2 linked regions of the Methyloferula stellata AR4 genome follow. The protein of the gene in region 2 interacts with the protein of the main gene of each other region in a pairwise test. Links are inferred from orthologs where the notes say so. Each region holds a gene or a part of one and is shown on either strand. Other genes may lie near its edges.

Evidence for each region. Proteins that work in one complex are often made in the same cells at the same time.
Region 1: the proteins of pheT (region 2) and secD interact in binary tests that used the Escherichia coli proteins (3 or more experiments, as listed by UniProt). The link is inferred for Methyloferula stellata AR4 from one-to-one orthologs.

Annotation. Positions count from the first base shown.
Region 1 is NZ_ARWA01000001.1:1,951,802-1,957,300, reverse strand. Bases 2,665-5,499 are described here. They hold secD (protein translocase subunit SecD), read right to left. Parts: upstream 4,960-5,499; coding sequence 3,370-4,959; downstream 2,665-3,369. Other genes in these bases: yajC (preprotein translocase subunit YajC), read right to left, coding at 5,001-5,357; secF (protein translocase subunit SecF), read right to left, coding at 2,665-3,238. Also shown: ileS (isoleucine--tRNA ligase), read right to left, coding at 1-713; A3OQ_RS0109645 (phytoene/squalene synthase family protein), read right to left, coding at 950-1,804; A3OQ_RS0109640 (Mth938-like domain-containing protein), read right to left, coding at 1,890-2,276; more of secF, read right to left, coding at 2,273-2,664. UniProt on the Escherichia coli protein: Part of the Sec protein translocase complex. Interacts with the SecYEG preprotein conducting channel. SecDF uses the proton motive force (PMF) to complete protein translocation after the ATP-dependent function of SecA.
Region 2 is NZ_ARWA01000001.1:1,593,316-1,597,999, forward strand. What follows is about bases 1,613-4,684. They hold pheT (phenylalanine--tRNA ligase subunit beta), read right to left. Parts: upstream 4,328-4,684; coding sequence 1,898-4,327; downstream 1,613-1,897. Other genes in these bases: A3OQ_RS0107820 (cytidine deaminase), read left to right, coding at 4,421-4,684. In the rest of the region: rpmI (50S ribosomal protein L35), read left to right, coding at 473-673; rplT (50S ribosomal protein L20), read left to right, coding at 724-1,089.

The sequences.
Region 1 (5,499 bases), 360 kb from region 2 along the record:
CATTTCAAGGACGAGACAGGAAACGCCACATAGACCGTGTCGCTGGTATGGTCCTCATATTCGACTTCGGCTTCGGCCAATGCCGTCTTTTCGACGACGCTCCACATGACCGGCTTCGAGCCGCGGTAGAGCAAGCCATTGGCCGCGAATTTCATGATCTCGCGGGCGATCTGCGCCTCGGCCGGAAAACTCATCGTGAGATAGGGATGATCCCAATCGCCGGCGACGCCGAGCCGCTTGAATTCCTCGCGCTGGATATTGACCCAATTCTCCGCGAAGGCGCGGCATTCGCGCCGGAACTCGATGACCGGCACGGCATCCTTGTTCTTGCCCTTGGCGCGATATTGCTCCTCGATCTTCCACTCGATCGGCAGGCCGTGGCAGTCCCAGCCCGGAACATAATTCGAATCCTTTGCCATCATCTGCTGCGAACGGGTGACGAGATCCTTCAGGATCTTGTTCAGCGCATGGCCGATATGAATATTGCCATTGGCATAGGGCGGCCCGTCATGAAGCACGAATTTCGGACGCCCGGCGGCGGTTTCGCGCAGGCGCTGGTAGAGGCCGATCTCGGTCCAGCGCGCCAAAAGCTCGGGCTCCTTCTTGGGCAGCCCGGCGCGCATCGGGAAATCCGTCTGCGGCAGAAAGAGCGTCTTTGAATAGTCCGGCCCATCCGTCTTCTCGGAAGCGGCCATTTTCGGTTGATCGTTCATGATATCCGGCTCATTCGAGCATTTCGTGCCAGGACCCTATGCAAAAAGCGCACGATGGGACCCGTTTTGCCACGAGATGCCGCTTAGATCATGTCCGGGAAATAGGATCAACTTTCCAGATATTAAGCCTGCGTCTAGGGCGGCGAATGTTTATATAGAATCGGTCCGATGCCTTCAGTCTTTTTGGTCGCATCGGATTTATCCGAAAACCGCTTCGCACTTTTCGGTCCGATGCTCTAGCTACGCCAATTGCGCGAGGCGCGCCACAGCGCCCATTGCCGCTGCCATTGCGGCAGGACGACCGGCGTCTTGAACGGGTCGTAGCGGCGCTTGTCCATCTGCTTCAGATAAAGCTCGCACAACGCAACCGGCAGAAACGGTGCCTGGCTGGCGTCGGGAAGGCCGGCGATGCGCGTCGCGAAGACTTCCAAATGGTTGCGCGCGAAATTGCGCATCTCCGCGAGCGCCGCGCAGATTTCGGGCGTCGCCCGCCCCAGCGCGAAATCCGTGCGATCGGCGCCAAACCGTTTCAGAAGTTCGCGCGGCACATAGAGCTGGCCGCGCGCACTGTGCCAAGGCAATGCGCGCAGAAGTCCCGTCACCGCATAGGCGATGCCGCCATGTTCGGCGACGCCGAGCCCGCCGCCAATATCCTCCGGATCGACGATGAGCCGCACAAGCCGGAAGAGATTGGATGTGGTCGCCGCCGCATAGACCTCGAAGGCGCCGATGTCTTCCATCGGTTCGTCATAAAGATCGAAAACACGCGCATCGATCAGCCGCAGAAGCGAATCCTTCGGCAGGGCGAAACGCTCGATCGTATCGAGCAAAGCCGCCGCGACCGGATTGGCTGCGACATCCCCCTCCCCGGGCTTTTCAAGCACATCGCGCCACCATTGATAGCGGATCTCACCGAGCAGAGGTTCGGAGACGATCTCGCGTACCCGCGCGATCTCGATGTTGAAGGCGTAAAGCGCATAGACATGTTTGCGAAACGCCTCGGGAACGAAGAAAGTCGCGAGCCACCGGTCGGAATCGTCGCGGCGCAGCATGGTTTCGCAATAAGCGTAATCTTCCGAGCGTTCTGGCATGGGATCCAATTCGCTTCAAATCGACGGGCGCGTCATATCTGATAATGGAATGTCTGTCTTGCCTGACGCCTGAGGACTCAGCAAATTATGGCACCGCCAAAAGCGCCGCGGCCACCAGACGATCCTCGCGCAAAAGGATCGAATATGTGTTGGCGGCGGCGCCCGTCGTCATCGGCTCTGCGACAATTCCGGCCTCGCGCAGGGCCTGGCGCAACGCTGCCGAAAGCGGCACGAGTGCCTGGCCCGTGCCGACCAAAAGATGTTCGATTGCGCCTTTGGGCTCCTGGAAGACCGACGCAAGCGAGGTGACGTCGATCTCGTCGGGTGTGTGCACGCTCCACGCACTGATGCCGGAGGGAAGCGCCAGGATCGAGCCCTTATGCGACATACCTCCGAAACGGAAGCCGCCTTGCCCATAGGCTTCGATGACATGTTTGCCGGGAAGAAAGCCTGAATATTTCGGTTCGCTCACGCGGCGGCTTTCGCAGCCGTTTTGCCCGTGCCCGTTTTGGCCGGGGCCGTCGGCGCAGGTTCGGGTCCTTCGTTGCGCAGGCCGAGATAGATCAGCATCGGCGAACAGATGAAGATCGACGAATAGGTCGCAACGAAAATACCCCAGATCATCGCGAGCGAAAAGGAGCGGATCACCGCCCCGCCGAATGTCACGAGCGAAAGAAGCGCGAGAAAGACCGTCGTCGCCGTCATGATCGTGCGCGGCAGAACGGCGTTGACCGAGAGGTCGATCAATTCATCGGTCGGCATTTTGCGGTATTTTTTCATCATCTCGCGGATACGGTCCAGCACGACCACGGTTTCGTTCAGCGAATAGCCGACGATCGTCAAAATGGCGGCGATCGATGTCGTGTTGAATTCGAGCTGGGTGATCGAGAAGAATCCAACCGTCAGCAGAAGATCGTGCATGGTGGCGATGATCGCGCCGACCGCGAATTGCCATTCGAATCTAAACCACAAATAGCAGAGCACAGCGATGATCGAGACGACGACGCCGAGCGTGCCGGATTGCACGAGTTCGCCCGAGACGCGCGGTCCAACGAGCTCGGTGCGGCGAATCTCATATTCGTCGCCGATGGCGTTTTTCACGCGGCTGATGGCGCCCTCTTGCGCCGCGTCGCCGCCCGGCTGAATGCCGAAGCGCAAAGTCACTTCCGAGGGCGAGCCGAAGCCTTGCACTTCCACATCGCCGAGATTCATTTTTTCGGTGGTCGCGCGCAATTGCGCGATATCCGCCACGCCGGATTTCGCCTTGAGCTCGATCAAGGTGCCGCCGGAAAAGTCGATGCCGAAATTCATGCCGACGCTCAGGAACAAGACGACGGAGACAATCGACATCACGGCCGAGAATGGATAGCTGATGCGCCTGAAACGCATGAAGCCGAATTTGGTATTCTCTGGCGCGAGGCGGAGAAGCTTCATCTAACTAACCTTCTACACATTCCTCATCCTGAGGAGCGAGCGAAGCTCGCGTCTCGAAGGATGAAGCCTCAGGATCGCCCTCGTGCTTCGAGACGCCCGCTACGCGGGCTCCTCAGCAGGAGGGCTGCGTATTATATCGGCAGGCGCTTCGGACGCGCGAATTGATACCAGACGGCGATCATCATCCGCGTCATGGTCACAGCGGTGACGATCGAGGTCAGAATGCCAAGGCCGAGCGATACCGCGAAGCCGCGCACGGGGCCGGAGCCCAGAAAATACAGGATCGCGGCGGCGACGAACATCGTCACATTCGAATCGACGATCGTCGCAAACGCGCGTTTGAAGCCGGCATCGAGCGAAGCGATGACCGAACGCCCCATATGGTTTTCTTCCCTGATGCGCTCATAGATCAGCACATTGGAGTCGACCGCCATGCCGATCGTCAACACGATACCTGCGATGCCCGGCAAGGTCAGCGTCGCGCCGAGCAAGATCAGCCCGGCGAAGATGAAGCTGATATGCACGAAGAGCGCGATATTCGCGAATATGCCGAACGTGCCGTAGGTGATCAGCATATAGAACGCGACAAGTGCCGCGCCCACATAGGCGGCGCGTTTGCCGGCATCGATCGAATCTTGCCCGAGGCCCGGACCAACAGTGCGCTCTTCGACGATCGTAAGCTTGGCGGGCAAGGCGCCGGCACGCAGCAAGACCGAAAGATTATTCGCCGATTCAACCGTGAAATGCCCGGAGATCTGACCGGAGCCGCCGGTGATCGGCCCCAGAATACGTGGCGCCGAAATGACCTTCCCGTCGAGCACGATGGCGAAGGGCCGCCCGACATTTTCAGATGTCACCTGGCCGAAGCGCTGGCCGCCGCGAATATTGAATTTGAAATTGACGATCGGCTCCTGCGTCCGGCTGTCGAAGCCGGGCGACGCATCGGTCAAGTCTTCGCCTTGCACCATGACGCGTTTCTCGACCGGGATCTTGCCCGGCTGATCGGTCTGATCGAGCATTTCGACATCGTTCGAATCGGCGCCTGGATCGGCGACGAGGCGGAACTCGAGCTTCGCCGTCGTGCCCAGAATTTCTTTGAGCTTATCGGGGTTCTGCAGGCCCGGCACCTCGACCAGAATGCGGTCGTCGCCTTGGCGCTGGATATTGGGCTCCGTCGTGCCGAGCGCATCGACGCGGCGGCGCAGAACCTCAATCGACTGCTCTACGGCACGTCTGATCTTGTCCTTGATACCCGCATCCGTCAGCGTAAGCTGAATAAGGCCGCTGCCATTGTCATTGACGTCCAGCGTGGACACGCGTCCTGTCAGTCCGGCGCCGACCGGCGTCCCAAGCTGGTGGAGCTTCGGCAGGATTCGGTCGCGCTCCGCCGCGTCGGCAATGCGCAATTGCACGCCGCGCGGCAAGATGCCTATGCCACCCGTGATCGAAACCTTCTCCTCGCGCAGCACGCGGCGCACGTCGTCGCGTAAATTGTCGACCTGCGTCTTCACCACCGAAGCGCTGTCGACTTCGAGCAGCACATGCGAGCCGCCTTGAAGGTCGAGGCCGAGCACGATGGTCTTGAAAGGCACCCAGGAGGGTATATGCGACGACACGACCTCGCGCGTCGCAGGCGAAAGCAGGCTCGGCACGATCACCAGGAAGGCCAAAGCCGTCATGGCGAGGATCGAAACGATTTTCCAAGTCGCGAAACGCAGCATGAGGGTTCAAATCATCCGGTTGGGCCCGCAATGGCGGGCGATCAAGCCTGTTCCTTGACGGGCTCGGCTTTGGACCGCACATCGGCGATCATCGGACGCGCCACGCGCACCCTGACATTCGGCGCGATCTCGATTTCGACTTCGGCGTCGTCGATCACCTTGGTGACCTTACCGATGAGCCCACCGGACGTCACGATACTGTCACCGCGCCGGACGTTCTTGACGAGTTCGGCATGATCTTTGGCTTTTTTCGTCTGCGGTCGCAGGACCAAAAAATACATGATGATGAAGATCAGGCCGAAAGGCGCGACATATTGGATGAGAATATCGTTCAAACCGACAGCCGCACCAGCCGCGGTCTGCGCATAAGCGGGCGTAATCAAAAGCGTCTCCATCATGGGCCCGGGCCGGATTGGCGGCGGACTATAGCCAGCGGCGCCCCGAAAGCAATGGCGCCGCGAAAATGCGCGGGAAAGCCTGCCGGACCCGATGAACGGCGGCGGCCCCGGCCAAATCCGCATCCCTAGCCGGAAGACGGTC
Region 2 (4,684 bases):
GTCAGAGCGGCCTGGACCGCGCTTGAACTTGTCGCCGCCGGCGATTTCGGCAGTGATGCATAATCGCCATCGGAATCTTTGACTTGCGTAGTAGAGGCGTTGCGAACCTTATAATCTCCGTCCGCGGCGCGGGTATTTGTTGTTACTGGAGCAGGGGTGGTTGTCGGTGTTGGGCTAGCTGAATTGACGGGAGATATGGACATTAGAAGACTCCAGCGGCCGTGTTGCCGCAGGGTCAGAATGGTGCTCCGGTGTTAATTCTTTGCTAGGGCGCTGCAGTTTGGCGTTCCTGGATTAAGCTTGGCGCAAGCTTGCTTTTGTGCCGCCATTGCGCTTATAAACCCGCCTTCCGAACCGTCCGGCCATTCAGGGCTGCCGTGGCGGTTCTTTCGCTCGTTCGGAAACGAACGAATAATTAAGACGCAGTTGCCTCTGGCAAACCGCGTCGCATCCGCCAGACGGAGACGAGCAAATGCCCAAGTTGAAAACGAAATCCGGCGCCAAGAAGCGCTTCAAGATCACCGGCACAGGTAAAGTGATCTATGCGCAGGCCGGCAAGCGCCATGGAATGATCAAGAGAACAAACAAGCAGATCCGCAATCTGCGCGGCACCAATGTTCTGTTCAAGAGCGATGGTGACAACATCATCAAGTACTTTTTGCCCAACGGCTGATGACGCGCGTCTGATCTTTTAGTCTGTTCCCTCGAATTTGGAGTTCTGCCATGGCTCGCGTAAAGCGCGGCGTCACCTCGCACGCCAAGCATAAGAAAACCCTCGACGCCGCCAAAGGTTTTTATGGCCGGCGCAAGAATACGATCCGCACCGCGAAAGCGGCCGTCGATCACTCGATGCAATATGCGACGCGCGACCGCCGCGTGAAGAAGCGTACCTTCCGCGCCTTGTGGATTCAGCGCCTCAATGCTGCCGTGCGGGAACTGGGTCTCACCTATTCGCGCTTTATCGACGGCCTCAGCAAGGCGGGCATCGAGATCGACCGCAAGGTTTTATCGGAACTCGCGATCCGTGAGCCGGATGCCTTCAAGGCGATCGTCGAGAAAGTAAAGAGCGCGCTTCCCGCACAAGCATGATCCCGAAAAGTTGCAGACTTTTCGGATAAGATCATGCGTTGAGACAAAGTCATGATCCCGAAAAGTTGGCTCGACTTTTCCGACCAAGGTCATGCGTTCAATAAAAGCCTGAGCCTGCCGTCGTGTCCGGCTCAGCGCTTGACCTTGAATTCCATATGATGACGACCGGCATGCGTGGGCGCAGCTCGATGTCCCGACGCTTGATGCTTCGAAGACATGTGCTTCGACGATTGATGTCCATACTGATGTCTTGCCGCATAATGCCCTGTCGCGTGGCGTCCTGGCCGCGAGGCATGATAATGGCGGCCTCGCCCATGTGATCCATGTGGTGAAGCATGGGCCGCGTGTGCGCCATGGCCGCGTCGGGCCGCATGCGCCGCGGTCGAAGCGCCCCCGCCACCGCCGCCATTGCCTCCACCTTCCGGATCGGCCGAAACGCCATGCTTGTGCGCGACGGGGCCGAAGCTGGCGAGACATTGATTATAGGCGTCCGCTGCCTGAATCTTCTCGCAATCCGCGATCGTGCGTGGTTCGGCGGCGACCGGGAGCGCTGCAAAAATGGCAAACATCAAAGTCAGAGCGACGGGGGTACGCCCGAAACAAGGCCGCCTTTTTGTCCGGCTTGCCGGGCCGGCATTTTGAGCTGTTGAAAACGTCAGAGCGGGATGAGGAAAAGTGTGTAGCGGTTTTCCGCTTGCATCCCGCTCTAATCTATTAGAATCGATCGCGTTCGTGACTTTGGATTGATTCAATCCAAAGTCATCGTGATCTAGGGCTTCGCCGGAAAATACGTCATCTCTCACAGAGTCTATCCTCGCAGGTTGGCGCCGGTTTTCTTTTCGACTTCGGCGATGATCTTGCCCGCGGCGGCATCGATCTCGGCCTCGGTCAACGTCTTGTCGCGGGGTTGCAGCGTAACGCCGATAGCGACGGATTTCTTGCCTTCCGGAACCCCTTGCCCTTCGTAAACATCGAAGACCGTCACTTGCGTGACGAGATTGCGTTCGCCGGCCTGCGCCGCCTTGACGATATCTCCGGCCTTCACGGCTCGGTCGACGATAAAGGCGAAATCGCGTTGCAGCGGCATGAACTCCGACAGGTCAAGCTTTGGCTTCGCTTTGGTCGGCTTCAATTTCGGCGCTGGTATGTCGTCCAGCAGGATTTCGAAGCCAACCAGGGGACCTTCGACATCGATCGCGGCCAGAAGGCGGGGATTGAATTCGCCAAACCAGCCGATGATGTTTTTGGGTCCGAATTGCAGCGTAGCCGAGCGGCCCGGATGAAGCCAGTCCGGCGCGCCGGATACGACCTGCAAACCGCCCAAAGCCACGCCCAAAGAGGCAAGAAGACTCAAGGCATCGTTCTTGGCATCGAATGTATCGACATTCGATGCCGGCGCCGCCCAATGACGCCCGGCGCCTTGCGGCTTCGCCGTGCCGCGCCTGACGCCCGCCGCCGCGACGAACTGGTCCTTTTCATCCTGCCCTTTGAAGATTTGGCCGACTTCGAACAAAGCCACATCGCCGAGGCCGCGATCGGCATTGCGTTGCGCTGCCGCGACAAGACCCGGCAGCAGGCTCGGGCGCATGGCGGATAGTTCCGCCGCGATCGGATTGGCGAGTTCGACGGGAGGCGCCGCGCCAAACAGAAGGGCGCGTTCCTTGGCGACGAAGGACCATGTGACGGCCTCGACCAGGCCCTGCGATGCCAGTGCGCGCTTGGCCGCGCGGGTGCGCTTTTGCAACAAAGTCAGAACAGGCTCGGCGATCTTTTGATCGAGCCGGGGCAAAGGCACCGAAGTGATATTGTCTATGCCCGCGATCCGCACGATCTCTTCGACAAGATCGGCCTTGCCTTCGACATCCGGCCGCCAGGACGGCACTTTGACCATTACGCGGTCGCTATTGCCATCGGCAAGCGCAAGCTCGAAGCCGAGCCTTTCGAGGATCGCCGCCATGTCGGAAATCGGCAGGTCAAGGCCGGTGAGGCGCTTGACCTCGCTCCAGGGGAAATCGATGCGGTGATCGGGCTCGGGGATCTTTCCGGCGAGCGTGATCTCGGACGCCTCGCCGCCGCAAAACTGAAGCACGAGATGGGTCGCAAGTTCCTCGCCCGGCGGACAAAAAGCCGGATCGATGCCGCGCTCGAACCTATAGCGGGCGTCCGACGTGATGCCGAGCTTGCGGCCCGAACGGGCGATATTGGTCGGGTCCCACAAAGCCGATTCGATCAGGACTTCCGTCGTCGTCTCGTCGCAGCCGGAGGCCTCGCCGCCCATGATCCCGGCAATCGATTCGACGCCGCGATCGTCGGCGATGACGACCATGCTGTCGTCGAGCCTATAGGTCTTGCCGTCGAGTGCCAGAATCTCTTCGCCGTCCTTGGCGCGGCGCACGACAAGATCGCCATGCACCTTCTTCGCGTCGAAGACATGCAGCGGCCTGGCGCGATCGAAGGCGAGATAATTGGTGATATCGACGAGCGCGTTGATCGGCCGCAGACCAATTGCTTTCAGGCGCTTCTGCAGCCAGTCGGGGCTCGGCCCGTTTTTCACAGCCTTCACGAGGCGCAGCGCGAAGGCCGGCGCGAGATGCGCGTCTTCGGGTGCGAAGTCGAGCTTCACCGCGACAGGGCAGGGGAAATGCCCCGGCGTCGGCGCGATCTTATGGGTCTTCAATTTGCCGAGGCCGGCCGCAGCCAGATCGCGGGCTATGCCTTCGACGCCCATGGCGTCCGGCCGGTTCGGCGTAAGGTTGATTTCGATCATCGGATCGTCGAGGCCGATCCAAGCCGCATAGGCCTGTCCGAGCGGCGCGTCTTCGGGCAGTTCCAGAATGCCGTCGTGATCCTCGGAGAGGCCGAGTTCGGCGCCCGAACAAAGCATGCCGAGCGATTCGACGCCGCGGATCACGCCTTTGCCCAAAGTGATCTTCTTGCCCGGGATATAGGTGCCGGGGGCTGAGAAGACCGATTTTAGCCCGGTCCGCGCATTGGGCGCACCGCAGACGACTTGCACCGGCGCACCCGCGCCCGTGTCGACCATACAGACCTGCAACCGGTCGGCATTGGGATGCGGCTTTGCCCCGATCACAGTGGCGATTGTGAAATCCCGCAAAGCCTCAGCCGGATTTTCCACATGTTCGACCTCGAGCCCGACGCGCGTCAGCGTGGCTGTGATCTCATCGAGCGAGGCCTCGGTCTCAAGATGGTCCTTGAGCCATGAAAGGGTGAATTTCATCGAGATCCTATTGCGAAGCGGGGATTGTCGCTTTTGCCGCTGGTTCTAGAAGGATAGAGCAGCAAGTTCCAGAAGACCCGAAGTAGAGGACGCATGGACAAGGTTCAAGCTCTGTTCGAGGCGGCGAGCGCCGTGCGGCGCCACGCCTATGCGCCTTATTCGGGTTTTGCGGTCGGTGCGGCTCTGTTGACGCCATCAGGCGCCATATTTTCCGGTGCCAATGTCGAGAATGCGGCCTATCCGACGGGGATTTGCGCCGAGGCAGGCGCAATCTCGGCCATGATCGCGTCGGGCGAGCGCCAAATCGCCGAAATGCTGGTTCTGGGCGATGGGGCCGCGCTGACGACGCCCTGCGGA